One region of the Pseudomonas wenzhouensis genome, then DNA from elsewhere that is predicted to be linked to it. Evidence: riboswitches for the same ligand, from Rfam matches in the RefSeq annotation. Region 1 holds a riboswitch; each other region holds the start of a gene.
What was found. A riboswitch is a leader RNA that binds a small molecule or an ion and turns the genes downstream of it on or off. The one in region 1 is predicted to bind cobalamin.
Positions count from the first base shown of each region.

Region 1 (9,515 bases):
ACCCCGACACGCGCAGGGTGACGTCCACCCGTGGCCGACCGAGCTGTTCCAGCGATAAGACCTCGAAGCGTTCGACACGCTGACTGCCCGGCTGCCAGACCGGGCGCACGCCCAGCAGTGCCAGGGCCTGGGCGATATCGTCGCCACCGGTGCGCATGGTCGCCGTACCCCACACCGACAGGCCGAGCTGACGCAGGTGGTCGCCTTCATCCTGCAGATGGCGCTCCAGCAGGCGATCCGCCGCCTGCACGCCGAGGCGCCAGGCGGTGGGCGTGGGCAGGTGGCGCACGTCGACGGTGAAGAAGTTACGCCCGGTGGGCAGCACATCCAGACGCCCGCGACTCGGCGCGCCGCTCGGCCCGGCAGGGACGAAACGCCCCTCAAGCGCCGCCAGCAAGCCACCTATCTCGGCGTCGCCGCAGGCATCCAGCAGCGGCGCAACGTGCTCGGCCAGACCATCGAAGATCAGCGCCACCTCGGCGCCGAAAGCCTCGATGCGCTCGCCTGCCAGGCGCTGCTCGATCAGCCTCAGCGTCAACAGCTCCAGGCGTTCGCGGGTATCGCCGACGGTACGCCACAGGCTGTTATCCACAGCCTGCAAGGCCTGTGGACGCAGCCCTTGCCAGAGCTGGCCCATATCGCAATCCAGCGGATCGAGGCCCAGTTCCAGGCCACGGGCTAGCGCGCGCAGCAGGCTGGCATTGGCGCCCTGGCCATCGCCACGGGGGATGCGCAGCAGCGCTAGCAGGGTGTCACGGCGCAGTTGCCCGGCGGGTGACTCGCCAAACACATGCAGGCCATCGCGAATCTGCGATTCCTTGAGGTCGCACAGGTAGGCGTCGAGCTGCGGCAACCAGCTATCGGCATCGTCGTTGAGTTGCAGGCCCAGTTCGCGGTCGAGGCTGGCTTCGCGCACCTTGGCCAGAATCTCGCCACGCAGCTCAACGGCGCGGCGCTGGTCGAGCTGGCTGGCGTCGTAATACTCGTCGGCCAGCCGCTCCAGATCGCGCAGCGGGCCGTAGCTTTCGGCGCGGGTCAGCGGTGGCATCAGGTGATCGATGATCACCGCCTGGGTACGCCGCTTAGCCTGCGCGCCCTCGCCCGGGTCGTTGACGATAAAGGGGTAGACGTTGGGCAGCGGGCCGATCAGCGCCTGCGGCCAGCAGCCCTCGGAGAGGCCGACACTCTTGCCCGGCAGCCACTCCAGATTGCCGTGCTTGCCGACATGGATCAGCGCATCAGCAGCGAACGCTTTACGCAACCAGGCGTAGAAGGCGATATAGCCGTGTGGCGGCACCAGGTCGGGGTCGTGGTACACCGCCGCCGGGTCGAGCTGATAGCCGCGCGCCGGCTGGATGCCGACGAAAGTCAGGCCGAAGCGCAAGCCGGCCACCATCATCCGCCCGCTGCGGAACATCGGATCGTCCTGCGGCTCGCCCCAGCGCTCACGCACCGCCTGCTGGTTGGCCAGCGGCAGGCTGTGGAAAAACGCCAGATAGTCGTCCAGCGCCAGGCTTTGCGTACAGGGGCGCGTATCCAGGCCGTCCAGGTCGTTGGTAACGCCGCCGAGCAGGCTGTGGACAAGTGCGGTGCCGCTCTCCGGCAGGTTATCCACTGGATAGCCCTGGGCCTGTAGCGCGCGGAGAATATTCAGCGCAGCAGCCGGTGTATCCAGGCCGACGCCGTTACCAATGCGGCCATCGCGGGTCGGGTAGTTGGCCAGGATCAAGCCGATTCGCTTCTGATCGTTGCTTTTGATCGCCAACTGGCACCAGTTCCGCGCCAGTTCCGCGACATAAGCCATACCCTGCTCATGCGCCTGGTAGCACACCACGTCGCTCTGGCTGCGCTCGCTACGCCAGGCAAGCCCCTTGAAGCTGATGGCGGTGCCTATCAGCCGTCCATCCAGCTCAGGCAGCACCACGTGCATGGCCAGGTCGCGCGAACCCAGGCCCTGGGCGCTGGCCTGCCACTGCGCCTGGTTTTCCAGCGAGCAGATGGCCTGCAGCACCGGGATATCGCGACGGAACACCCGCGCCTGTGGCGCCTCGGGGTTGGACAGGGCGAAGCCGGTGGTATTGATGATCAGCGCAGCGCTGGTTTCGTCCAGCCAGGCCTGCACCTGATCCAGGCAGGCAGGCTCCTTGAGGCTGGCCACGGCAATCGGCAGCGGGTTGAGGCCCTGACTAACGAGGTGCGCGCAGAAGGTATCGACGAAGGCGGTGTTCGCCGATTGCACATGGTTGCGGTAAAACAGCAGCGCCACCACGGGCGCATCCGGCTGCCATTGCACCTGCCAGTCAGCCAGCTTCGCCGGGCTGCGCTGGGGGTGGTAAAGGCCGACACGCGGCAACGGCTGCGGCTCCTGCCACGTGTCATCACGCCCCAGCCAGCGGTTGCCGATGCAGCGGAACAACTGGCGGGCATTGTCCAAGCCGCCCTGGCGCAGGTACTGCCAGAGGCGTTGGCTGTCTTCTTCGCTGACATTACCGAGCGCATTCAGCTCCGGATCGGGCTTGTCGTCACCCGGCACCATGATCACCGTGGCACCGCGCGCGCCCAGCTCCACCAGGCGCTCGACGCCATAGCGCCAGTAACTCACCCCACCATGCACCGAGATCAGGATGACCTTGGCATGCTGCAGCACCTGCTCGACGTAGAAATCGATCGAGGCGTTGTTGCTCAGTTGCGCCGGGCTGGCCAGGCGCAGGCTGGGGTAGTCGTCCGGCAGTTGCCGGGCGGCTTCGGCCAGCAACGACAGGTGCGAATCCCCCGTGCACAGCAGCACCAGCTCGGCAGGCGTCTGGCCGAGGTCGGCGATGCTATCGGCCGGCAGTTGGGCGCCGGGCTGAGTGCGTAGTAAGTGCATCTACGAATCCAAGCACATCGCCCGCAAGCGGGCTCCTACAGGGTGTGTGGAGCCCGCTTGCGGGCGATCATTATCGAGCCAGCGCCGCTTTCAGCTCGGCCTCGATGGCCGCACGGTCGAGCTGCTGGCCGATCAGCACTAAGCGGCTTAGGCGAGGCTCGTCGGCTTGCCAGGCGCGGTCGAAGTGGCGGTCAAAGCGCTGGCCCACACCCTGCACCAGCAGGCGCATGGGCTTGCCCGGGATCGCCGCGAAGCCCTTAACGCGCAGGATGCCGTACTTGGCCACGGCGTCCTTCAACGCGGCGAGCAGGCGCGGCTCCTCGGTTTCCGGTAGTTCCACGTGGAACGAGTCGAATTCCTCGTGATCGTGATCCTCGTCTTCATCGTCGTGGTGGGTACGGCGGCTGTCGATGTGCAGCTCGGTTTCGCTGTTCAGGCCCAGCAGCACGCTGATGGGCAGATCACCGCCATGCGCCTCGATCACCTTGACCGCTGGCGGCAGTTCCTCGGCCACCTCGGCGCGCACGGCAGCCAACGCCTCGGCATCGAGCAGGTCAGCCTTATTGAGGATCACCAGGTCGGCGCTGGCCAACTGGTCGGCGAACAGTTCGTGCAGCGGCGATTCGTGATCCAGGTTAGGGTCGAGCTTGCGCTGCTCGTCCACTTGGTCGGGGAAGGCGGCGAAGGTGCCGGCAGCCACGGCCGGGCTGTCGACCACGGTGATCACCGCGTCGACCGTGCAGGCGTTGCGGATTTCCGGCCAGTTGAAGGCCTGCACCAGCGGTTTGGGCAGCGCCAGGCCACTGGTCTCGATCAGGATGTGGTCGAGATCGCCACGACGCGCCACCAGCTCGCGCATCACCGGGAAGAACTCTTCCTGCACGGTGCAGCACAGGCAGCCGTTGGCCAGCTCGAAGACGCGGCCCACAGCCTCTTCCTCGCTGCAGCCGATGGAACACTGCTTGAGGATCTCGCCATCGATGCCCAGCTCGCCGAATTCGTTGACGATCACCGCGATACGGCGGCCGCCGGCATTGGCCAGCAGGTGGCGCAGCAGAGTGGTTTTGCCGGCACCGAGAAAACCGGTGACGATGGTGACAGGCAGTTTGGCGAGGGTTTTCATCAGGGGTCCCGTGGCGTCGGTAAGTTCGGCGAACGGGTACGCGCAGACAGGCACGCAAGGGCATGCTGGCCGCGTCGGATCACCCCGTCCGAGCAGTTGGCTGATTATCGAGGCAGGTCTCCTGGCTCACGGTCTGCGCGTTGCGCGCCCTTCACCTTCCCGCTGTTGAGCAGTGGTGTATCGAAGGGTTTAAGACCGTTTACAGTTGCGGGGGCAGCCAGGGCATCGACCCTGTTCCCTCTTAGCTCCCCGGCGGCTAGCCGGGAAGAACCTCGAAAACGAGAAGGCTACGCAGGCCGCAGCGGCCGGTCAATCGCGGTTGACCGCTGGCAGGTGCCATGATGAGCTAGGCCACCGCTCAAGCCGAATGCCGCTCATGTTGCCAACCGCCTCTGATCGCCCATCCACCTCACCGATAAAGGTTGTTGCCGGGTTGGGGTGTCGCCGTGGCTGCAGCCAGGACGAACTGCTCGACCTGCTTATCCACAACCTGGTTCAACATGAGCTGACGGTGGACAACTTAGCCGGCCTGGCCAGCATCGCCCACAAGCGTAACGAAGCCGGCCTACATGGTCTGGCCGAGCATCTGGGCCTGGAGTTGGTGTTCTTCGCACCCGAGCAACTGAGTACCTATCAGGCCATGGCAATCGGCAATGCATTGACCTTGGCAGCTACAAGCAGCCCTGCCGTAGCCGAGCCTTGCGCCCTCGCACTGGCGGCGCGTATGGGCGCATCGCCCTGCCTGCTCGGCGAGAAAAACCGCAGTGCCAGCGCCACCTGTGCGCTGGCCACATTCGATAGAGAATCCGCATGACCGTCTACTTTATCGGCGCCGGCCCCGGCGACCCCGAACTGATCACCGTCAAAGGCCAGCGGCTTATCCACAAATGCCCGGTGATTCTCTATGCAGGGTCGCTGGTTCCCGAAGCCGTGTTGCAGGGCCACAGCGCCGAGCAGGTGGTGAACACTGCCGAACTGAATCTGGGCGAGATCATCACACTGCTGCACCAGGCCCATAAGCGTGGCCAGGACGTAGCCCGCGTGCACTCCGGCGACCCCTCGCTGTACGGCGCAATCGGCGAGCAGATTCGCGAGTTGCGCGCGCTCGATATCCCTTTCGAAATCATCCCCGGCGTCACCGCCACCGCTGCCTGCGCGGCGCTGCTGGAAAGCGAGCTGACCCTGCCGGGCATCGCCCAGACGGTGATCCTCACCCGCTACGGCAGCACTTCGCCGATGCCCGAGGGCGAGCAATTGCATGACCTGGCGCGACACCGCGCGACCATGGCCATCCACCTCGGCGTACGCCATCTGCCGGCCATCGTCGATGAACTGCTGCCACACTATGGCGCCGACTGCCCCATCGCGGTTATCCACCGAGCAAGCTGGCCGGATCAAGACTGGGTACTGGGCACCCTGGCCGATATCGAAGAAAGGGTCGCCACCAGGGATTTCCGCCGTACGGCGTTGATCCTGGTCGGGCGCGTGCTCGATCCGGGCGCCTTTGCCGAGTCGGCGCTGTACGACGCAGCCCATCGGCACCTCTATCGTCCCGGTCGTGACTGACCTGGCGATAAACTGCACAAATCGCTGAAAGCCCTGCCCGCAAAGGCTTTCGGCAACTTATCAACAAGAAAGTACGGAAGTTATCCCAGCATACTGTGGATAGCCATTCACTGCGGCTCAGTTTTTGTACAAATGCCTGAAGGCCCCAGCATCAGAGGGTTCCAGCCGGCTATCACCAGGATATCCACAGGATGATCCACGCCAATTGTTAGCAACTCTGGATCAGAGCTGTACCTCGACCCGCTTGATCCCCAACGCACGCAACTCCACCATCAGTTTGTTCAGGTTGGAGAAACTCTCCACCTGCTCGGCTTCGTCCACCAGAAAGAAGCTGCGACCTGCGTCTTTCTTGAAGAACACGATCCATTCGGCCGTATTGGCCGGATTGACCATGACCTGGGTGTCGAACAGCACCCCTTGGTCCGATCTGCGTTTCACATCTGCGCGCTTCATCCTTTCTCCTCTACACATGACTCCAGCGAGCCGACTCTGAACCGGGCCAGTCAGCGGATTTACCGCCCAGTTTAAGGGATCGAAGCACTAAGCGGCGCTGACGGCCATCAGACTCAGCGCATACCGGATGAAATTTACGGGTAAGCTCTATATGATTCATATACGAAACATATACGAGGAAGTTTCCATGGGCATCGTCAATATCGATGACGAACTGCATGACCAAATCCGCCGGGCGAGCAGCGTCTCCAGCCGTTCCATCAATGCCCAGGCAGGCTTTTGGATTCGTATCGGCATGCTCTGCGAGATGAACCCGACCCTGAGTTTCAACGAGGTCATGGCCGCCGAGATGCGTGCCGCCGGCCTGGTGGTTCCGCCAAGAATGGCGGATGCGTCATGAGAAAGACGCCCGCGCAGATTGCCCTGATGGCGGAATCCGGCCGGCTGCTGGCGTCCGTCTTCGGTTATCTGGATCGTCTGGATCTGCTCGGCATGTCCACTCTGCAGGTCAATAACCTTGTGGATAACTACATCGTGAACGAACTCAAGGCACGTCCGGCGAGCAAGGGGCAGTATGGTTTCGCCTACGCCATGAACACGTCGCGCAACGAGGTGGTGTGCCATGGCGTACCCAGCACCGACGATATCCTGCGCGATGGCGATCTGGTGAATTTCGACATCACCCTGGAAAAGAACGGCTATATCGCCGATTCGAGCAAGACCTACCTGATCGGCGAGGTCTCGGACCAGGCGCGTCAGCTCACTCGCGTGACCTATGAAGCGATGTGCAAAGGCATCGCAGCCGTCAAACCCGGCGCCCGCCTGGGCGATATCGGTCATGCCATCGAACGGCACGCTCGCGCCCACGGCTATACGGTGGTTCGCGACTACTGCGGCCACGGCATCGGCCAGGAAATGCATGAACCACCCGAAGTCCTGCACTGGGGCAAACCCGGCACCGGCCTGACGCTACGCGAAGGCATGACCTTCACCATCGAACCCATGCTCAACCAGGGCAAGGCGGACGTACGCACCCTGCGCGACGGCTGGACGGTGGTGACGCGCGACGGCCAGCTCTCGGCGCAGTTCGAACATACCGTGGCGGTCACCCGCGACGGTGTGCGCGTGCTGACGCTGCGCCCCGAGGAACTGCACCTGAGCAGCATTTCGGCATGACAGAAACGCAAAAGCCCGTCCATCTGGACGGGCTTTTTCTTCCCAGGCGGTCTTATTCGACCGTGACGCTCTTGGCCAGGTTGCGCGGCTGGTCGACGTCGGTGCCCTTGAGCACGGCGACGTAGTACGACAGCAGCTGCAGCGGCACGGTGTAGAGAATCGGCGCGAGCAGGTCGTGGATATGCGGCATGGCCACCACATGGGTGCCCTCGCCGTTGCTCATGCCGGCCTGCTGGTCAGCGAAGACGATCAGCTCACCGCCACGGGCGCGCACTTCCTGCAGGTTGGACTTGAGCTTTTCCAGCAGCTCGTTGTTCGGCGCCACGGTGACCACCGGCATGTCGGCATCCACCAGGGCCAGCGGGCCGTGCTTGAGCTCACCAGCCGGGTAGGCCTCGGCATGGATGTAGGAGATTTCCTTGAGCTTGAGCGCCCCTTCCATGGCCACCGGATACTGCGCGCCACGGCCGAGGAACAGGCTGTGGTGCTTCTCGGCGAACAGCTCGGAGATTTTCTCCACGGTCTTGTCCATGGCCAGCGCTTCACCCAGGCGGGTCGGCAGGCGACGCAGTTCTTCCACCAGTTCGGCAGCCAGCGGCTTGTCCAGCGTTCCATGCACTTGGCCGAGAGCCAGGGTCAGCAGCATCAGGCCGACCAGCTGGGTGGTGAAGGCCTTGGTCGAGGCCACGCCGATTTCCGGGCCGGCCTGGGTCAGCAGGCACAGGTCGGATTCGCGCACCAGCGAGCTGGTGCCGACGTTGCAGATCACCAGGCTGGCCAGGTAGCCACCCTGCCCCGGCGCCTTCTCCTTGGCGTTGCGCAGCGCGGCCAGGGTGTCGGCGGTTTCGCCGGACTGCGAGACGCTGACGAACAGGGTATCCGGCTGCACCACCACCTTGCGGTAACGGAACTCGCTGGCCACTTCGACCTGGCAGGGAATCCCGGCCAGCTCTTCCAGCCAGTAACGGGCGACCATGCCGGCGTGGTAGCTGGTGCCGCAGGCGACGATCTGCACGTTCTTCACCTTGGCGAACAGCTCGGCCGCCTGCGGGCCGAAGCCCTGCACCAGTACATGGTCGCTGCCCAGACGACCTTCCAAGGTGCGCTGCACCACCTTGGGCTGCTCGTGGATTTCCTTGAGCATGAAGTGGCGGTACTCGCCCTTGTCGGCGGCTTCGGCGCCTTCGTGGTACTGCACGGCTTCACGCTGCACCGGATTGCCGGCGGCGTCCCAGATCTGCACGCCGTCGCGGCGGATCTCGGCGATATCACCTTCTTCCAGGTACATGAAGCGGTCGGTGACCTGGCGCAGGGCCAGTTGATCGGAGGCAAGGAAGTTCTCCCCCAGACCCAGGCCGATCACCAGCGGGCTGCCACTGCGCGCGGCGAGCAGGCGATCCGGCTGCTTGGCGCTGATTACCGCCAGGCCGTATGCGCCGTGCAGCTCAGGGATGGCGGCCTTTAGAGCGGCGGTCAGGTCGCCGAGCTGCTGCAGCTTGTGCTCGAGCAGGTGGACGATGGTTTCGGTGTCGGTGTCGGAGCTGAACACGTAGCCAAGGCCCTTGAGGCGCTCGCGCAGTGCTTCGTGGTTCTCGATGATGCCGTTATGCACCACGGCCAGCTCATGGCCGGAGAAGTGTGGGTGGGCATTGCGCTCGCTCGGCGCGCCATGGGTGGCCCAGCGGGTGTGGGCGATGCCCAGACGCCCGGCCAGCGGCTCGGCCTGCAGGGCGGCCTGCAGTTCGCTGACCTTGCCCACGCGGCGGCGGCGATCCAGCGCGCCCTGCTCGGTCAGCAGCGCCACGCCGGCGCTGTCATAGCCGCGGTACTCCAGGCGCTTGAGGCCTTCGACCAGGACCGGGGTGATATTGCGCTCAGCGATGGCGCCTACGATTCCGCACATGGGGCTCTCCTTAGTTTTCCAGCGGCGCGAGGAACAGCTGGATGCCACGCGCGCGTATCTGTTCGGCGGCCTGGGCATCCAGGCGCTCGTCGGTAATCAGGGTATGGACGCTGCCCCAGGGCAGTTCCAGATTGGGAATGCGCCGACCGATCTTGTCGCTTTCGACCATGACGATGACTTCGCGAGCCACCTCGGCCATGACTCGCGACAGGCCGAGCAGCTCGTTGAAGGTGGTGGTACCACGCTCCAGGTCGATGCCGTCGGCGCCGATGAACAACTGGTCGAAGTCATAGGAACGCAGCACCTGCTCGGCCACCTGGCCCTGGAAGGATTCCGAATGCGGATCCCAGGTGCCACCGGTCATCAGCAGCACCGGCTCGTGCTCGATATCGCGCAGGGCGTTGGCTACGTTGAGCGAGTTGGTC
Region 1 covers NZ_CP072610.1:146,120-155,634, reverse strand. The annotation lists gene cobN (cobaltochelatase subunit CobN) at 1-2,869, opposite strand, end outside; gene cobW (cobalamin biosynthesis protein CobW) at 2,940-3,992, opposite strand; cobalamin riboswitch at 4,087-4,282, opposite strand; gene J7655_RS00725 (cobalamin biosynthesis protein) at 4,369-4,806, shown strand; gene cobM (precorrin-4 C(11)-methyltransferase) at 4,803-5,558, shown strand; gene J7655_RS00715 (hypothetical protein) at 5,781-6,011, opposite strand; gene J7655_RS00710 (ParD-like family protein) at 6,199-6,411, shown strand; gene map (type I methionyl aminopeptidase) at 6,408-7,187, shown strand; gene glmS (glutamine--fructose-6-phosphate transaminase (isomerizing)) at 7,240-9,090, opposite strand; gene J7655_RS00695 (DeoR/GlpR family DNA-binding transcription regulator) at 9,101-9,515, opposite strand, start outside.

Region 2 (9,515 bases), 730 kb from region 1:
CAGCGCCGCCGACGTTCGCCCGAGGAACTGCTGGAACTGAGCCCGGCCGATGGCCTGGTCGCCGGTATCGGCACGGTGAACGCCGCGAGTTTCGGCAGCGAGGCCGCGCGCTGCATGGCCATCGCCTACGACTACACCGTCTTCGCCGGCACCCAGGGGGTGATGAACCACAAGAAGACCGACCGCATGCTGGCCCTGGCCGAGCAATGGCGCCTGCCCGTGGTGCTGTTCGCCGAAGGCGGCGGCGGCCGACCGGGGGATACCGACTTCGTTGGCGTGGCCGGGCTGGACTGCCACACCTTCGTCGCCATGGCCAAACTCTCCGGCCTGGTACCGACGGTGGGCGTGGTCTCCGGCCGCTGCTTCGCCGGCAACGCCGCGCTGCTCGGCTGCTGCGATGTGATCATCGCGACGAGGAACGCGACTATCGGTATGGCCGGCCCGGCGATGATCGAAGGCGGCGGCCTCGGCAGTTTCACCCCCGAACAGGTCGGCCCGACCGACGTGCAAGGCCCCAACGGGGTGATCGACGTGCTGGTGGAGGACGAAGCCGCAGCGGTCGCCGTGGCCAAGCAGTACCTGGGCTATTTCCAGGGCCCGCTGAGCGACTGGCAGTGCAGCGATCCCCGCGCGCTGCGCCATGTGACCCCGGAAAGCCGCCTGCGCGTATACGACATCCGCAAGGTGATCGAGCTGCTGGCCGATGACGGCAGCGTGCTGGAGCTGCGTCGCCAGTTCGCTCCCGGCCTGATCACCGCGCTGATTCGTATCGAAGGCAAGCCCTTCGGCCTTATCGCCAACAACCCCGCGCACCTGGGCGGCGCCATCGATGCGGTGGCCGGCGACAAGGCCGCGCGTTTTTTGCAACTGTGCGAGGCCCATGACCTGCCCATCGTCTCGCTGTGCGACACCCCCGGTTTCATGGTCGGCCCGGAGGCGGAGAAACAGGCCACGGTGCGCCACGTTTCGCGCCTGTTCGTCACCGCCGCCAGCCTCACGGTGCCCTTCTTCACCCTGGTGCTGCGCAAGGGCTATGGCCTCGGCGCCCAAGCCATGGCGGCCGGCAGCTTCCATTCGCCGCTGTTCACCGCGGCCTGGCCCAGTGGCGAATTCGGTGCCATGGGTCTGGAGGGTGCAGTGCGCCTGGGCTTCGCCAAGGAGCTGGCAGCGCAGCCGGACGACGCCACGCGCCAGGCACTGTTCGACAAGCTGGTGGCCAAGGCCTACGACAACGGCAAGGCGCTGAACATGGCCAGCTATCTTGAGATCGACGCCGTGATCGACCCGGCCGACAGCCGCGCCTGGCTGCTGCGCGGGCTCAATGCGGCGCCGCGTCCGCCGCGACGCGACGGCAAGAAACGTCCCTTCATCGACACCTGGTAAGGAATTGGCGATGTCCGCGTTAGCTGTTGCCAAGCAGTTCCGGGAAGGTTCGGAGCCTTGTAGGGTGGGCTTTAGCCCACGCTGACCGTCGGTGGTGGGCTGAAGCGGAGCGCCGCCCGGCCCACCCTACGGCCCTTTACCCCCCAACACTTAACTCAGACATGCCAAGGAATTATCCATGCACCTCGATCACCGCCTGCTCGCCGTCAACGGCATCGAACTCAGCCTGTACAGCGCCGGCCCCGAGCACGGCAAGCCGGTGTGGCTGCTGCACGGGTTCCCCGAGTGCTGGTACGCCTGGCATCCGCAGATCGAGGCGCTGGCCGCCGCCGGCTACCGGGTGTTCGCCCCGGAGATGCGCGGCTACGGCGCCAGCAGCGCGCCGGCCGATCCGGCGGCCTATGACCTGATCACTCTGTGCGGTGATATCCAGGCGGCCATGGACATGCTCGACCAGCGTGAGGTGGCAGTGATCGGCCATGACTGGGGCGCGCCGGTGGCCTGGCACCTGGCGCTGCTGGAGCCCGAGCGGGTCAAGGTGCTCGGCGCGCTGTCGGTGCCCTTCGGTGGCCGGCCGAAACGCCCCGCCATCGAGATGATGCGCGAGGCCTATGCCGGGCGCTTCCACTACATCCTCTACTTCCAGCAACCGGGGCTGGCCGAGGCCGAGCTGGACGACGACATCGCCCGCAGCCTGCGTCTGCTGCTTGGCGGCCTCGGCGATGCCCTGCTGGCGACGGACAAACCGGCCGATGCGCGGCTGTTCGATGGCATGCCGGACGACCTGCCACTGCCGGCCTGGTGCAGCAAGGCGATGTTCGCCCACTACCTGCGCACCTTCGAGCGCCACGGCTTTCGCGGCGCGCTGAACTGGTACCGCAACTTCGAACGCAACTGGCAACGCACCGAGCATCTGGCTGGGCTGCAGGTGATGCAGCCGACGCTGTTCCTGCTCGGGGAAAACGACCCGGTCGGCCGCTTCGAAGCGCCGACGCTCAAGCGCATGGGCGACAAGGTGCCGCACCTGGAACGCCACGACCTGCCCGGCGCCGGCCACTGGCTGCAGGCCGAATGCGGCGCACGGGTCAGTGCATTGCTGCTGGATTTCCTCGCACGAAACTACCGGTAACGCCGATGTGGTCAGCAGATTGGGCTGTTTTCCCGGCATCAGGTAAACTGCCGCATCTTTTACACCTATAACGATTCGCCTGATGCCGACCACTTTCCACGAGATCCCCCGCGAGCGCCCGTTGACGCCGCTGCTCGACAGCGCCAACACGCCCGACGAACTGCGCCGCCTGGCCGAAGCGGACCTGGAAACCCTCGCTGACGAACTGCGCCAATACCTGCTCTACAGCGTTGGCCAGAGCGGCGGGCACTTCGGTGCCGGGCTCGGCGTGATCGAGCTGACCATCGCCCTGCACTATGTCTTCGACACCCCCGATGACCGCCTGGTGTGGGACGTCGGCCACCAGGCCTACCCGCACAAGATCCTCACCGGTCGTCGCGAACGCATGGGCACCCTGCGCCAGAAGGACGGCCTGGCCGCCTTCCCGCGACGCAGCGAGAGCGAGTACGACACCTTCGGCGTCGGCCACTCCAGCACCAGCATCAGCGCGGCGCTGGGCATGGCCATCGCCGCCCGTCTCAAGGGCGAGAAGCGCAAGAGCGTGGCGGTGATCGGCGACGGCGCCCTGACCGCCGGCATGGCCTTCGAGGCGCTCAACCACGCCACCGACGTCAACGCCAACATGCTGGTGATCCTCAACGACAACGACATGTCGATCTCCAAGAATGTCGGCGGCCTGTCCAACTACCTGGCCAAGATCATCTCCAGCCGCACCTACGCCAGCATGCGCGAGGGCAGCAAGAAGATCCTCTCGCGCCTGCCCGGCGCCTGGGAAATCGCGCGCAAGGTCGAGGAACACGCCAAGGGCATGCTGGTGCCCGGCACCCTGTTCGAAGAACTGGGCTGGAACTACGTCGGCCCGATCGACGGCCACGACCTGCCCACCCTGGTGACCACACTACGCAACATGCGCGACCTCGACGGCCCGCAGTTCCTTCATGTGGTGACCAAGAAGGGCAAGGGTTTCGCCCCGGCCGAGCTTGACCCCATCGGCTACCACGCCATCACCAAGCTGGAGCCGGTAACGCCCGTCGCCGCGCCCAAGAAACCCAGCGGCCCGAAATACTCCAACGTGTTCGGCCAGTGGCTGTGCGACATGGCCGAGCAGGACGCGCGCCTGGTCGGCATCACCCCGGCGATGAAGGAAGGCTCGGATCTGGTGGCGTTCAGCGAGCGCTTCCCCGAGCGCTACTTCGACGTCGCCATTGCCGAGCAGCACGCCGTCACCCTCGCGGCCGGCATGGCCTGCGAAGGTGCCAAGCCGGTGGTGGCAATCTACTCCACCTTCCTCCAGCGTGCCTATGACCAACTGATCCACGACGTCGCCGTGCAGCACCTCGACGTGCTGTTCGCCATCGACCGCGCCGGCCTGGTCGGCGAAGACGGCCCGACCCACGCGGGCAGCTTCGACCTGTCCTACCTGCGCTGCATCCCCGGCATGCTGGTGATGACCCCGAGCGACGAGAACGAGCTGCGCCGCATGCTCACCACCGGCCACCTGTTCGACGGCCCGGCCGCCGTGCGCTACCCGCGCGGCAGCGGCCCCAACGCGCCGCTCGATGCTGGCCTGGAGCCGCTCGAGATCGGCAAGGCGGTGGTGCGTCGTCAGGGCCAGGGCGTCGCCCTGCTGGCCTTCGGCGTGCAACTGGCCGAAGCCCTGCGCGTCGGTGAAACGCTGGATGCCACCGTGGTCGACATGCGTTTCGTCAAACCGCTGGACGAAGCCCTGCTGCGCGAACTGGCAGACAGCCATGGACTGCTGGTGACTCTCGAGGAAAACAGCATCATGGGTGGCGCCGGCAGCGCGGTCAGCGAATTTTTCGCCGCCGAGAACCGCCAGGTACCGATGCTGCACCTCGGCCTGCCGGACTACTACGTCGAGCACGCCAAGCCGAGCCAGATGCTTGCCGAGTGCGGCCTCGACGAAGCCGGCATCGAACGTGCGGTACGTGAGCGTCTCAGCCTGCTGCAAGCCTGAGCATGAAGCCCGCTCATCGTTGAATGAGCGGAGCTTGCTTGTCATTCATACGCGCGCACACTAAGGTGCGCGCCATTCATGTTCCGCCAGGGTGCGCTGCGCAAGCAGTGTTAAACGGGAAGTCGGTGCGCTCATCACGAGCAATGCCGACGCTGCCCCCGCAACGGTAATCGACTGCAAGCCTCGGTGCTTGCGCCACGTCCAACAGCCACTGGGGCAACCTGGGAAGGCGGATCTGGGTCGAGAGCCCGGAGACCGGCCAAGGCGGTGCGACTGGTGTTGCGGAGGGCGACACGGTCAAGCGCCGCCTGTCCGCGCGCTTGCGCCTGCCCTCCTCGAACGTCTGCCGACCTTTGAGGAAAGAAAATGAAACTGTCACGCCTGGCCCTGGCCATTACTCTCGCGCCCGCTCTGTCATGGGCGGCCGAGCCCTATCTGAGCGAGCCTCTGGTGGTGACCTCCGGGCGCCAGGCCGAACCACTGGCGCAGGCCACTGCCGCCACCACAGTATTCCAGCGGGCCGACATCGAACGTCTGCAGGTCAGTAGCGTCGCCGAGTTGCTCGAACGCGTCCCCGGTATCAGCGTCGTCCGCACGGGCGGCGCCGGCAGCCAGACGGGCGTCTTTCTGCGCGGCACAAGCACTGCACAGACTCTGGTACTGGTCGATGGACAACGCATCGCGGCAGCCTCAAGCGGCACCAGCAGCCTGGAGTTTCTCGCCCCCGAGCAGATCGAGCGTATCGAAGTGGTACGCGGCGCCCGTTCCGCGCTGTATGGCTCCGACGCCATTGGTGGGGTAATTCAGATCTTCACCCGTCAGGGCGATGGCCGGAGCCTCAAGCCTTACGCGCGCCTGGCGGCAGGCAGCGACAGCACTTACCAGCGCAGCCTTGGTCTGGCCGGCGGCGACCAGCGCACTCGCTTTCACCTGGGTGCGGCCCTGGACGAGACGGCCGGCATCGACGCCACCCGCGACGGTTTCGGTGCCAATGGCGACGACGACGCCTACCGTAACCGCTCGCTCAGCCTGAATCTTTCGCACCGCTTCGATGAAACACTGCAGGTTGGCTTCAATGCGCTCGATCAGCGCGGGCAGGTGGAATACGACGATGTCTTTACCGGCCTGCTACCGACAACGGACTTTCAGCTCAGCAGCCTTTCCGGGTTCATCGATGGCCGCTTCAACGAGCACTGGAGCAGCCGCCTGGAACTGGGTCACAGCAAAGACCAGCGCGAAACGGGGGATGGCTCGTCGGCAGCGCCAGACTATTCATTTTTTACCTACACCACCTATCGCGACGCTGTGAACTGGGTAAACACCTTGACGCTCACCGATAACCAGCAAGTGCTGGTCGGTGCTGATTGGTACGAGGATCGCCTGCACAGCAGTACAACCTTCGCCGAGGACTCGCGCTGGAACCAAGCGGCCTTCGCGCAACACCGCTACATCGGCGACACCTTCTCGACCGAGCTGGGGCTTCGTCACGACAAAAACCAGCAGTTCGGTAGCGAGAACATCTGGAACGCGGCGCTGACCCTGCCACTGGATAATGCCAACGACCTGATTCTGTCCTATAGCGAAGGCTTCCGTGCGCCGACCTTCAATGACCTCTACGACCCGTGGTATGGCAATCCCGAGCTGCAAGCCGAGCGCTCTGAAAGCTACGAGCTGCAATGGCGTAGCCGCTATAGCGACACAGGTTCATTGCAGGCTTCCGTGTATCGAACCGAAATCGAAGATGCCATCGTCTTCGACGAAAGCTTCATTCCACAGAACATCCAGACAGCCCGGATCAATGGCTTCGAGGCCGCCATGCAACAGGAGCTGTTCGGCTGGCAGAGCAATCTCGCTCTGGCCCTGATCGACCCACGTGACCGCGACAGCGGTCATACCCTGCTGCGCCGGGCCAAACGCACGCTGAGTCTGGACCTTGACCGCCGCTTCGGCGATGTGTCGCTTGGCGCAGGCTGGCGTGCGATCAGTGGTCGCTATGATGATGCCGACAACGAAATCGAGATGAGCGGCTATGGCCTGCTCAGCCTGCGCGCCGCCTGGCAGGCCAATGAGGAACTCGGGCTGAGCCTGAAGCTGGATAACCTGCTGGACAAGGACTACGCAGAAGCAACCTACAGCACACCCAATGGCCGTTTCGGCTACAACAGCGCCGGCCGCACCGCATTATTCGCCGTCACCTGGACGCCGCAACTCTGACCTCGGTGCGCACGGCGCACCCTAGCATCGCTGTAGGGTGCGCCGTGCGCACCGCCTGAAGGGGCTACCGCGCAGCCGCCATCCGCTCACATAACTGCTCGATGGCGCCCAGCATCTGCCGGCTGGGCCGTTCCAGCCCCTTGTCCGGCACCGCCCAGAGCTGATGTTCACGCACCGCATGCAACTGCGGCCAGGCCTGCCAGGCGCTCAGCTCGGCATTGCTGCCGCCGAGTATCACATCCGGGTCGCGCGCCAGCACCGCCTCGACGCTGACCTGCGGCGCCGGCTGCGGTAGATCATCGAACAGGTTGCGCGCACCGCACACCTGCAAGGCATCACCGATCAGTTGCTCGCCACCTATGGTGTACAGCGGCTGATGCCAGACCTGATAGAACACCGTCAGGGGATGCTCGCGCCGATAGCGATGGCGCAGTGCGCGCAGCTCGGCGCGAAATTCGGCAGCCAGCCGCTCGCCTTGCTGCACGCGGCCAATTCGCTGAGCAATGCGTACGTAAGCATCACCGAGTTGATCAAGACGCCGCGGTTCGACGCTCAGCAGCTCGATACCGAAACGCTGCAACTGCGCCTGTTGCGCCGGCGGTACGCTACCGGGCGCAATCAGGATCAGATCCGGCGCCAATTGCAGCAAACGCTCGAACTCCAGCTGGCCATAACGACCGACAGCGGGCAGATGCGCCAGCGCAGCAGGCTGCGCATCCCCTTCGAGCACGCCCACCAGCAGGTCGGCCGCATCCAGATCGAGCATGATTTCGCTGAGCGAAGGCGCCAGGCTGATCACCCGTTCGGCGGCAGCCAACGGCAGCGCCAACAGGCACAGGGCGAGCAGCCACGTACGCATCTCAGCCGAGTTGACGAGGTATGCGGTAGAGGCTGTGCAGAACGATGGAGGACAGCGCCAGCAGCACCAGCGGTATCGCCTCCAGGCCAACCAGCACGGCCAGTGCGGCGATCCAGGCTGGCAGTGCCGCGCCGAGCAAGGCGCGCAAACGCACACGATCCAGTTCCAGCCAGGCGGCTGGTTCGTCGTCGCTGTCGAGGGCCTTATCGGTGGCGATCAGGGCGCGCTTGTAGGCGGAGAACAACGGCAGGCTGACGAACATCGAGGCCAGGCCGGCAATGAACAGCGGCATGCTCAGAACCGTGGCGTTACCTCCGCCGAACAACAGGTTGAACATGAACAGAGGCGCCAGCGCCACAGCCAGCTGACGCCACCAGGCCAGGGCCAGGCGGCGCTTGACCTGAGCACGGGTCACAGACTGCCCTCGGTCTCGCCCTGATGCTGATTGCCCAGCATATGGCCGAGCTTGCCGGCCTTGGTGGCGAGGTAACGCTTGTTGTAGGGGTTGTGCGCGATCTGCAGCGGCACGCGATGATCCACGGTGATGCCCATCTCGCCCAGCGCCTTGACCTTGCGCGGGTTGTTGGTCATCAACTTGAGGCTATCGATGCCCAGGTGTTCGAGCATCGGCCGGCAGATGGCGTAGTCGCGCTGATCGGCGCCGAAGCCAAGGCGCTCATTGGCTTCCACGGTATCGGCACCGCCGTCCTGCAGCTCATAGGCGCGAATTTTGTTCAGCAGGCCGATACCACGGCCTTCCTGGCGCAGGTACAGCAATACGCCGCGACCTTCGCTGGCAATGGCCTGCAGCGCCGCCTGCAGCTGGGCACCACAGTCGCAGCGCAGGCTGAACAGGGCATCGCCGGTCAGGCATTCGGAGTGCAGACGGCCGAGCACCGGGGCACCATCGGCAACATCGCCGAAAGTCAGGGCGACATGTTCCTTGCCAGTGGCCTCATCGAGGAAACCATGCATGGTGAACACACCGAAGGGCGTGGGTAATTGGGAGGCGGCGACGAACACGACGGACACCGGATGCTCCTGGCAATGAGTACGAAACAGGGCCGGCATTGTATCAGCAGGCCCAGCTACCGGGTCAGACAGAATTGCCGATCATCGGTATCGAAACGCTTAATGAACGTCTCAGAGTTTGGATTCGAGCACCAGCATGCCCTGCTCCTCGCGCCAGCCCACCCGACTGAGGAAACTCATGCCCAGCAGTGCCTCATGCGGTGCGCCACCTTCCAGCACCACGGCCTCGACGCCCAGAACCTCCAGATCGCCAACCTTGACCCGGTCGAGCATCACCCGCCAGCCACGGGTAACGCCGCTGGCGGTATTGACCTGCAGAGGCCGGCCGATGACCCGATAATCGAGTCCCAGACGCTTGGCATGGGCATCATTGAGCGCCACCGAGGTGGCCCCGGTATCGACCAGAAACTGCACGCTCTGACCATTGACCGAACCGGCTACCCAATAATGGTTGCCGATACCCCTGGCGATGCTCAGACGCTTCCTGACCGGCTCGGCAAACCCGGCGCTGTATTCGCGGCTCAGGGGATAGACACGCTCGACGCCCTCGACGCGCAGCACCGCGCTCTGCTTGTCGACACTGACGACCTGTACCCCGCCAGGGCCGGTGCTTCCTACGCGGACCAGTTTGCGCTGGCCATCGACGTTGACCACTGCGGCACCGGGGAACAGCCCAACCACCTGAACCTGAGAAGCAGCGCAGACAATACTCGACCCCAACAGCGCCAACACGGCGAGACAGTGACGAAACTGCATGTAGGACGGCCTCCCGGCTCAATCGAAGGGATAAGGCTGCTGCCAGCGCGCGAAGATTGGCCGTAACGTCCCGGCCTTGACCAGCAGCGCCATGCGCTGATCGAACAGCTCGGCCAGGGCGCGGCCTCTGACGTTATCGGCAAAACCGATGTAAAGCGGCAACC
Region 2 covers NZ_CP072610.1:3,869,262-3,878,776, forward strand. The annotation lists gene J7655_RS18010 (carboxyl transferase domain-containing protein) at 1-1,383, shown strand, start outside; gene J7655_RS18015 (alpha/beta fold hydrolase) at 1,562-2,512, shown strand; gene dxs (1-deoxy-D-xylulose-5-phosphate synthase) at 2,595-4,490, shown strand; cobalamin riboswitch at 4,563-4,768, shown strand; gene J7655_RS18025 (TonB-dependent receptor domain-containing protein) at 4,857-6,704, shown strand; gene J7655_RS18030 (cobalamin-binding protein) at 6,769-7,563, opposite strand; gene J7655_RS18035 (MFS transporter) at 7,565-7,978, opposite strand; gene ribA (GTP cyclohydrolase II) at 7,975-8,595, opposite strand; gene J7655_RS18045 (retropepsin-like aspartic protease family protein) at 8,707-9,351, opposite strand; gene J7655_RS18050 (substrate-binding periplasmic protein) at 9,370-9,515, opposite strand, start outside.
Region 2: it holds a riboswitch for cobalamin, as region 1 does, so the genes downstream of both, J7655_RS18025 (TonB-dependent receptor domain-containing protein) here and cobW (cobalamin biosynthesis protein CobW) in region 1, are expected to answer to the same signal.

Region 3 (9,515 bases), 1.8 Mb from region 1:
TCGGCAGGCGAGCCGGCACCTTCGACCAGCACCAGCTCGTGACGCTCGACCAGGCGCGCGTGGGACTCCAGCACCGCCGCCATGGCCACCGGTTTGTAGGCGTGATAGGTCAGCGCCTGCATATTGCCGATGGCGCGGCCGTGGATGATCACCTGGGCGCCCATGTCGCTGTTGGGCTTGAGCAACACCGGGTTCATGTCGGTATGCGGCGCCAGCCCGGCCGCCTGCGCCTGCACCGCCTGCGCCCGGCCGATCTCGCCGCCATCGACGGTCACCGCCGAGTTGAGCGCCATGTTCTGCGGCTTGAACGGCGCCACGGACACGCCCTGGCGCCGCGCCCAACGGCACAGTGCCGTGACCAGGGTGCTCTTGCCGGCATCGGAGGTGGTGCCCTGCACCATCAGGGTGGCCATCAGGACGTTTCCTCGAGACTCGCCAATATCGGCGCGCACTCCAGCAGCCCCTGCTCCAGCCGCAACCAGCCCGTCTCGTCCGCCGGCAGGCCAAAGCGCAGGCTGTCCAGTTCGGCGAACAACCTGATCAGAATGCCGCGCCGTGCCAGCAGCTCCATGCAGGGCACCGCACGGCGGGTGCAGCAGAACTGGAACAGCGCCGAACCGCCGGTAGCCGGCAGGCCACAGTCACGCAGCAGTGTCCTGAGGCGCTCACCATCGGCCAGCAAACGCTCGCGCTGGCGGCGCTGGCCCTCACTGTCACGCAGTAAAGTGCAGGCCACGCTGCGCGCCGGGCCGCTGACCGCCCAGGGTCCGAGCAGCGCCTCCAGCTCATCTAGCAGTGCCTGGGCGGCGAGCACGAAGCCCAGACGCAGGCCGGCCAGGCCGAAGAACTTGCCGAACGAGCGCAGCACGATCAGCCCCGGCATGTCGCTGTAGGCGGCCAGGCTGTGCTGCGGTGTGCAATCGATAAAGGCTTCGTCGACCACCAGCCAGCCGCTACGCTCGGCCAGCTCGTCATGCCAGTCGAGCAGGCGCGCCGGCTCGATCAGACGACCAGTCGGGTTGTTCGGGTTGACCAGCAGCAGCACATCCAGCTGCGGCAACGCACGATGCACCGCCCCCTCGCTGAGCTTGGTCACGCAATGCCCCTCGCGACGCCAGGCTGCGGCGTGCTCGGCGTAAGTGGGCGCGAGAATGCCGACGCGGCTGTGTCCACGCAGACGTGGCAATGCCTGAATCGCTGCTTGCGAACCGGCGACCGGCAGCAGGCCGACAGCGCCGTAGTAGTCACGCGCCGCCTGTTCCAGGCCGTCGTCCGTTTCAGGTAGTCGTGTCCAGGCAGAGCGCGGTACGGCGGGCAGCTCCCAACCATAGGGCGCAATACCGGTGGACAGATCCAGCCAATCCTCCAGCGGTATGCCATAGCGCTGCGCCGCCGCGCGCAGACGACCTCCATGTTCAAGCACCCAGCACCTCCCAGAGGATCAGGCATAACAGCCACCAGCCAACCCCAGCGATAACCCTGTTCATCGCCCGTTCGATATCCCGCGCCCGTGGCGGTGGGCCTTCGCCCAGTTGCGGGCGCTCATGTCGCTCACCGTGATATTCCGCCACGCCGCCCAGGCTCACCCCCAGGCTGCCGGCACCAGACGCCATCACCGGGCCAGCATTGGGACTGTCCCACAACGGCGCCTGCCGACGCCAGCAGCGCAGCGCCAGCCAGGTATGCCCGAGCAGCGCATAGGTCAGCGCCACCAGACGCGCCGGGATGTAATTGAGCCCATCATCGATCTTCGCCGCCGCCCAGCCGAAGCGCTCGAAGCGTTCGTTGCGATAGCCCCACATGGCGTCAAGCGTATTGCTCAGGCGGTACAGCACCACGCCGGGCGCGCCAGCGACGATGAACCAGAACAAGGCGGCGAACACGGCGTCGGAGCCGTTCTCCAGCACCGATTCGGTGCCGGCGCGGGCCACGCCGGTAGCGTCCAGTTCAGCGGTGTTGCGGCTGACCATCCAGCCGACGCGCTCGCGGGCAAGCCGCAGGTCACCCAGACGCAGCGCCTGCGCAACAGGTTGCGCATGCTCATACAGACTGCGCAGGCCCAGGGCGAAATACAGTGCGAGAATCTCCACTGCCCAGCTCACCCCGCTCACCTGTACCAGCAGCCAGGTGAGCAGCGTCAGCGGCAGCACCGCCAGGCACCAGGCCGTGACGCCGTGGCTGCGCCAGCCACTGCCAGCCGGGTTGAAACGCTGCTCCAGACGCGCGGCCAGGCGCCCGAAGGCTACCAGCGGATGCGCGCGGCGCGGCTCGCCCAGCAAGGCGTCCAGCGCCACACCGGCGAAGGTGATCAGCGCCAGGCTCATGGTTCAGTCACCCTGTTCTCCCCATCGATTCTCGAACAGCAGCTGATTCAAAGGTCGGGGCGTGGCCCAGCCCTCTTGCACCAGCATGGGTTTTTCATAGAAGGCATCCACCGGACCAAGGCACAGCAATGCCACCGGCTTGCTGCCGGCTGGCATCCCCAGCAGCTCGGCCAACGCCTCGGGGTCGAACAGCGATACCCAGCCCAGCCCGAGCCCTTCGGCACGCGCAGCCAGCCACAGATTCTGAATGGCGCAGGCTACCGAAGCCATATCCATTTCCGGCAAGGTGCGTCGCCCGAAGACATGTTTCTCGCGCCCCTCCATCAGCGCCACCGCCAGCAATTCTGCGCAATCGCGAATGCCCTCGACCTTCAGCCGCATGAACGCGTCGCTGCGTTCGCCCAGGGCTTCGGCGGTGCGCACCCGCTCGGCCTCCACCAGCCCATGGATCGCCTCACGCAGTTGCACATCGCGGATGCGCACGAAGCGCCAGGGCTGCATCAGGCCGACGCTCGGGGCGTGGTGAGCGGCTTCGAGCAAACGCGCCAATACCTCGGCCGGCACCTCGCCACCGTTGAAATGGCGCATATCGCGACGCTCGGCGATGACGCGGTACACCGCTGCACGCTCCTCAAGGCTGAAGGCGTGCTCGCTCATGGACGCAGCAGCGCGGCGGCCGCCTCCGGGTTGGACGGCAAGTAGAAGTGGATATAGCTGGCGGTGAGCCGTCCCAGGCGATACACCGCCTCGGCTACCGGCTTGCCATTCGGGCAGCGGCCGCGTACCAGCGGCTCGAGCGGGCTGTCCAGGCGCGAGTGATGGTAGCTATGACCACGCAGCTCGCCTTCCGGCAACGTCACTGCCTGCAGGGCCAAAGCGGTTAGCCGCGGCTGCAACGCAGCGCTGCCTGCCAGCAAGCCGAGCATGCGCCCGCTAACGCCTTGTTTGTCGCGCAGTTCATCGAGCAGATAGAGCATGCCGCCACATTCAGCCAGCAGCGGTTTGCCAGCCTGGTGATGAGCCCTAATCGCTGCGGCCATGGCCTGATTGGCTTCCAGCTCGGCCAGGTACAGCTCAGGATAACCACCGGGCAGGTATAGGCTGTCCACCTCCGGCAGCCTGCTGTCAGCCAGTGGCGAGAAGTAATGCAGCTTGGCACCGAGCGCCAGCAACAGGTCGAGATTGGCTTGATATAAAAAGGCGAACGCGGCATCACGCGCCACGCCAATACGCACATTTTTCATCAGGGGCGCAGGCTCATCGAACGGCGGCGCGGCGAAGCTCAGCGCAGGCGGCAGGTCGACGTTGGCGCTGGCGGCCAGGGCATCGGCGGCGGCGTCAAGGCGCGCATCGAGATCGGCCAGCTCAGCGGCCTGCACCAGGCCCAGATGCCGACTCGGCAGCTCCACCGCAGCGCTGCGCGGCAAGGCGCCGAACCAGCGAATGCTCGGCGGCAGCGCATCACGCAGGATCTCGCCGTGGCGTGTGCTGGCAACGCGATTGCCGAGCACGCCGGCAAAGGGCAAGTCCGGCTGAAAGGTGGCCAGGCCATGAGCCAGGGCGCCGAAGGTCTGCGCCATGGCCGCACCGTCGATCACGCCCAGCACCGGCACGCCGAAATGACGGGCCAGATCCGCCGCCGAGGGCTTGCCGTCGAACAGCCCCATCACCCCTTCGATCAGGATCAGATCGGCCTCGCCGGCGGCCTGCCACAGCAGGCGACGGCTCTCAGCCTCGCCGACCATGGCCAGATCGAGCTGGTACACCGGTGCGCCACTGGCGCGGGCGTGGATCATCGGGTCGAGAAAATCCGGGCCACACTTGAACACCCGCACCCGCCGCCCCTGGCGCGTATGCAAACGCGCCAGGGCAGCGGTGACGGTGGTCTTGCCCTGGCCGGAAGCCGGGGCGGCGATCAGCAACGCCGGACAGTGACGTGTCGTCATCAGAATTCGATGCCCTTCTGCGCCTTCACCCCGGACTTGAAGGCATGCTTGACCAGGCTCATTTCGGTGACGGTATCAGCCGCCTCGATCATCCCCGGCAAAGCGCCACGCCCAGTCACCACCACATGCTGCAGCAGCGGCCGCGCTTCGATATCCGCCAACACCGCATCCAGTTCGAGATAGCCGTGCTTGAGGGCGATATTCAGTTCATCCAGCACCACCAGGCCGACAGACTCATCGCTGAGCAGGCGCCGGGCCACCGCCCAGGCTTCCTGCGCCTTGGCGATATCACGCTGGCGATCCTGGGTTTCCCAGGTGAAGCCCTCGCCCATCACGTGGTAGCTGACTTCCTCGGGAAAACGGCGGAAGAAGGTCTCTTCGCCAGTGCTGGCCGCGCCCTTGATGAATTGCACCACACCGACCTTGATGCCATGACCCAGAGCGCGCGCAACCATGCCGAAGGCGCTGCTGCTCTTGCCCTTGCCATTGCCGCTGTGCACCAGCAGCAGGCCGTATTCGTCCTGGGCCTGGGCGATCTTCTCGTCGATCAGGGCTTTCTTGCGCTGCATGCGTGCCTTGTGGCGGGCATCGCGTTCGGCGGTCTCACTCATGCTGTGCTCCTGCACGTCAGGCACCCGCGCCGCCTGTTCAGCGAACAGTACGAACGGTCATGAGCAAAAAGATCGCGACGATCCGCATGCACTCATCCAGGCGCCAATGGCTGGTCAGGCAAGCGGAAGACGAAAAAACACGAACGCCCCGGTAGAACCGGAGCGTTGGCCGGACAACGCCCTCCGCGATGCCGTGAAACTGCGACAGGCCGGTCTCCGGGCTCGTGAGTGAACCCAAAGGTTCGGCACCGCGCCTTCCCGTGCAGTGCACAGTGGCTTTGAGCGGTGTTTGACTCACCTACCGTTGCGGGGGCAGCGCCGGCATTCGGACCGGCTTCCCTGTTTCACCCCTGCGCCATCACGGATGATGGCGCAGGGGCACCTGAAGCAAGGCGCGCAGGGTAGAGGCTGGCAGCCCTGCACGTCAACGCCGGGACGCCTCAATGCCTGGGCGTAAAGCCCGGCGGTTTACTGGCCAGCCACTCGACAAAGGTGCGCAAGCGATCATCGGCCAGCAACCGGCCCCGGTTGTTGTAGGTCAGTGCCAGCTCTTTTTCACTGAAGAGTCGGTGAATCTGGTTGTGGCAGGCACGGCACACCCAGAGCGTCGCCGTTATGCGCTGATGACGATCGAAACGCTTCTGCACATAGGGTTTGTCGTGCAGGGCCTTGGGAATCAGATGGTGACGCGTCAGCGCTACAGGTCGCGCGCACAACTCGCAGACCTCCGGCTGAGGCGGCAGGCGGATGGGCTCGACCATGACGGATCAGGGGTTACGGGCAAGCTCGGGCGTGATCACACGCTTGGCATCGAGATAGACGCGCTGCCAGTAGACATTGTCGAGGCTGTCCAGCCGTACGGTACCGCCAGTGGACGGTGCATGGACGAAACGCCCATCGCCCACGTAAATACCGGCATGGCTGACGGCGCGACCACCATTGGTGGCGAAGAACACCAGATCCCCGCTCTGCAATGCATCGCGGCGCACCGCAGGTGTACGCATGGCAATGAGTTCACGCGTCGAGCGCGGCAGGCTGATGCCGGCGGCATCACGGTAGACATAGCCGATCAGGCCGCTGCAGTCGAAGCCGCCTTCCGGGGTGTTGCCGCCGTAGCGGTAAGGTGTACCGACCAGCCCCAGCGCACGAAACAGCACATCCTCTGCGCCACCCAGGTAGGACGGCGAGGCGATTGGCGGGGTATGGACTGGCTGCGGAGAAGGTGCCCGGCTGCTGCAGGCAGCCAGCAACAGCGCAAGAGCAATGAGGGCGACACGGGTCGTGAGAGGCATTAGCGAGGCGATCCAGAGTCCAATGCGCCCTACTCTGCCCGAGTCACGACAAACGGCGCAACCCTTGGGTTACGCCATGCAACATCAGTTATGACGCTTGTCGGCAGGCGCCTGCTCTTCCACCTGAGCCAGCGCCAGCACGCGTTTGGCTTGCAGATAGCTGCGGTTCCAGTAGCTGTCATCGAGGCTATCGATACGCACACCACCACTGCGGCTACTGCTGGAATGGATGAACTGATCATCGCCCAGGTAGATGCCCGCATGGCTGACGCGGCCACGACCACGGTCATTGAACAGGATCAGATCACCAGGCTCCAGATCAGCCCGCGCCACCTTGGGCGCATCCAGGTTGATCAGCTCGCGCGTGGAGCGCGGCAGCTCCAGACCGACTTCCTGACGGAACAGGTAACCGACGAAACCGCTGCAGTCGAAACCGGATTGCACCGAGGTACCGCCGTAACGATAGCGAGTACCGATCAGCGAACGCCCAAGATCGAGCAGGCTATCGGCCAGTTGCGGCATTTCATAGGGCTTGTCGTCGATCAGCGCGTTGATTTCATCGTCAGCAGGCTCGGCCTGATGAGCCAGCGGACGCGCAGTAGGCTCGACCTTGGCATCGCTGATCTGCGGTTGCGGCGAGTGGCCGGCGCAGGCAGCGAGAAAGACTGTGAGTGCAAGAGGCACGAGGGGTGCGAAGCGTTTTAGCATGGGCACGACCGTGTCGGTTGAATTTACAAGCCTGCGACTATGCCCGCTATAAGGCTGATTTGCAAATTCTATCGTCGAAAATGTGACCCGGTTGTTTTGCCGCGCCATCTAAAGTGCCCAACCGTTCGCACAGCCGGGCGCTGCAGACGCTAGCCGAGGATCTCACTCAAGGGAATGAAGCGCAGCATGTCCCCTTCTGCCAAGGTGCTGCCCTCCATCACCTCGGCCAGCCCTTCGGCCCAGGCGGCACTGCGCAGCACACCGGAGCTCTGGTTGGCGTACGGCACTACGCGGCCATTCTCCAGGCGCGCACGCAGGTACTCACGACGTTTGCCCGGCTTGCCCCAGACAAAGCCTGCCGGCACCTCGAAGCCCAGCGGCTCCACTCGCTGCACACCGAGACGACGCAACATATAAGGACGCGCCAGCAAGCCGAAGGTGACCAATGTCGAAGCCGGATTGCCCGGCAAACCGATAACCGGAACCCCCTGGTAATGTCCAAAGGTCAGCGGCTTGCCAGGCTTGATCGCCAGCTTCCATAGCGTCAGTTCGCCGGCCTCACGCAGGGCCATGCCGAGAAAATCCGCCTCCCCCACCGACACACCGCCCGTGGAGAGGATCAGATCAACCTCGCCCAGGGCACCGAGCGCTGTGCGGATACGCGGCAAATCATCAGGCAATATGCCTGCATCGACTACCGCACAACCCAGCCGCAGCAACCAGGCAATCAGCAGACGCCGATTGCTGTTGTAGATCTGCCCCGGCCCCAGCGCCTGCCCCGGCTCCACCAGTTCGTCGCCGGTGGATAGCACGGCAACGCACAGGCGCCGCCGCACCCACAATTGTGCAGCACCAAGCGACGCGGCCAGGCCCAGCTCGATCGGCCCGAGACGCGTACCGGCCGGCAGCACGCACTCACCGACTCGCGTCTCCTGCCCCTGGGCACGAACGTTCTGCCCGATGCTCAGCGGCTCACGGAAATACACGCACCCCGCCTCATCCAGCTCAACGTTTTCCTGCATCTCGACGGTGTCGGCGCCTTCCGGTAGCGGCGCGCCAGTGAAGATACGCGCGCAACTGCCTGGCTGCAGTGGCAGCGGCGCATTGCCGGCCTGAATACGCTGACTGACCGGCAATGGCTGGCCGCTCCAATCAGCCAGCCGCAGGGCGTAACCATCCATGGCGCTGTTGGGCCAGGGCGGCAGATCCAGCGTGGCGATCAGTGGCTCGGCCAATATCCGGCCATCGGCATCGGCCAGCGAGACCGGCTCGCTCTCGTCAATGCGTGAGGCATCGGCCAAGGCCAGCAAGCGCTCCAGCGCAGCCTCCATGGGCAGCAAGCCGGGATGATCGCCAGCACTCATCCGCGCGTCTCGCAGGCGCCCACCTGCTTCAGGTGCGGGACGAAGTTACAGGGACGGTGCCGTGCATCCAGCTGATCGCCCAAAATGCCGTCCCAGGCAGTACGGCAGGCATTGGTCGAACCCGGCAGGCAGCACACCAGCGTGCCGTTGGCCAGGCCGGCCAGCGCGCGCGACTGGATGGTAGACGTGCCGATATCGGCCACGGATATCTGCCGGAACAGCTCACCGAAACCGTCGACCTGCTTGTCCAGCAGGCAAGCGACCGCTTCCGGCGTACTGTCGCGCCCGGTAAAGCCGGTGCCACCGGTGATCACCACGACCTGCACCTGATCCTCGGCGATCCAGGTCGCCACCTGCGCACGGATTCTGTACAGGTCGTCCTTGAGCAGCACACGGGCGGCCAATTGATGACCGGCGTCCGTCAGGCGATCGACCAGCAGTTGCCCTGAGGTATCGGTCTCCAGCGTACGCGTATCGCTGACGGTCAGTACGGCGATGTTCAGCGGCACGAAAACCGCATCAGCCTTATGGTTCATGGCAGGCATCCAATTGGGAGAGAATGGGCGCTGTTATATCACACAGCCCATCTACGGAGACCGCCTGCATGCCCGCATCCAATGCCTCTTCCTGCTGCTCCGTGCTACTGCTTTCCGGTGGTCGAGGCCAGCGTATGGGCGGACGTGACAAGGGCTTGCTGAACTGGCGCGGGCGCCCGCTGATCGCCTGGCTGCACGACCTGACAAGGCCACTGAGCGATGATCTGATCATCTCCTGCAACCGCAACCAGGAGCACTACGCGCCGTATGCCGATCAACTGGTCGCCGACCAGGAACAGGACTTCCAGGGCCCCCTGGCCGGCATTCGCGCCGGCATGGCCGCGGCCCGTCATGAGCAGATGCTGGTACTGCCTTGCGACGCACCGCTGGTCGATCATGCCCTGATCGAGTCACTGCTCGCCCAGGCTGGCAGCCAGCCCGTGGTGATTCGCCAGAATGATTACTGGCAGCCGCTGTTCTGCCTGCTGCCGACCCGTTTGCGCGATGACCTGGAACAGGCCTGGCAGTCAGGGGAACGCAGCCCGCAACGCTGGTTTGGCAGACTGACGCCCATCGCCGTCGACTGCCCCGTACAAGATTCACGCCTGGCCAACCTGAACACCCCGGACATGCTCGCTTCCAGCGCTAATATTGACTGATGCTATAAAACCATAAGGAACTCACGTGACAGTTTCACGTCTGAGCGAAGGCATAGCCCAACCGTTAGCCCTCAA
Region 3 covers NZ_CP072610.1:2,838,319-2,847,833, forward strand. The annotation lists gene J7655_RS12980 (cobyric acid synthase) at 1-413, opposite strand, end outside; gene cobD (threonine-phosphate decarboxylase CobD) at 413-1,423, opposite strand; gene cbiB (adenosylcobinamide-phosphate synthase CbiB) at 1,416-2,324, opposite strand; gene bluB (5,6-dimethylbenzimidazole synthase) at 2,328-2,981, opposite strand; gene J7655_RS13000 (cobyrinic acid a,c-diamide synthase CobB) at 2,978-4,270, opposite strand; gene cobO (cob(I)yrinic acid a,c-diamide adenosyltransferase) at 4,270-4,881, opposite strand; cobalamin riboswitch at 5,072-5,282, opposite strand; gene J7655_RS13010 (hypothetical protein) at 5,322-5,642, opposite strand; gene J7655_RS13015 (C40 family peptidase) at 5,649-6,173, opposite strand; gene J7655_RS13020 (C40 family peptidase) at 6,258-6,881, opposite strand; gene J7655_RS13025 (molybdopterin molybdotransferase MoeA) at 7,031-8,245, opposite strand; gene moaB (molybdenum cofactor biosynthesis protein B) at 8,242-8,781, opposite strand; gene mobA (molybdenum cofactor guanylyltransferase MobA) at 8,850-9,440, shown strand.
Region 3: it holds a riboswitch for cobalamin, as region 1 does, so the genes downstream of both, cobO (cob(I)yrinic acid a,c-diamide adenosyltransferase) here and cobW (cobalamin biosynthesis protein CobW) in region 1, are expected to answer to the same signal.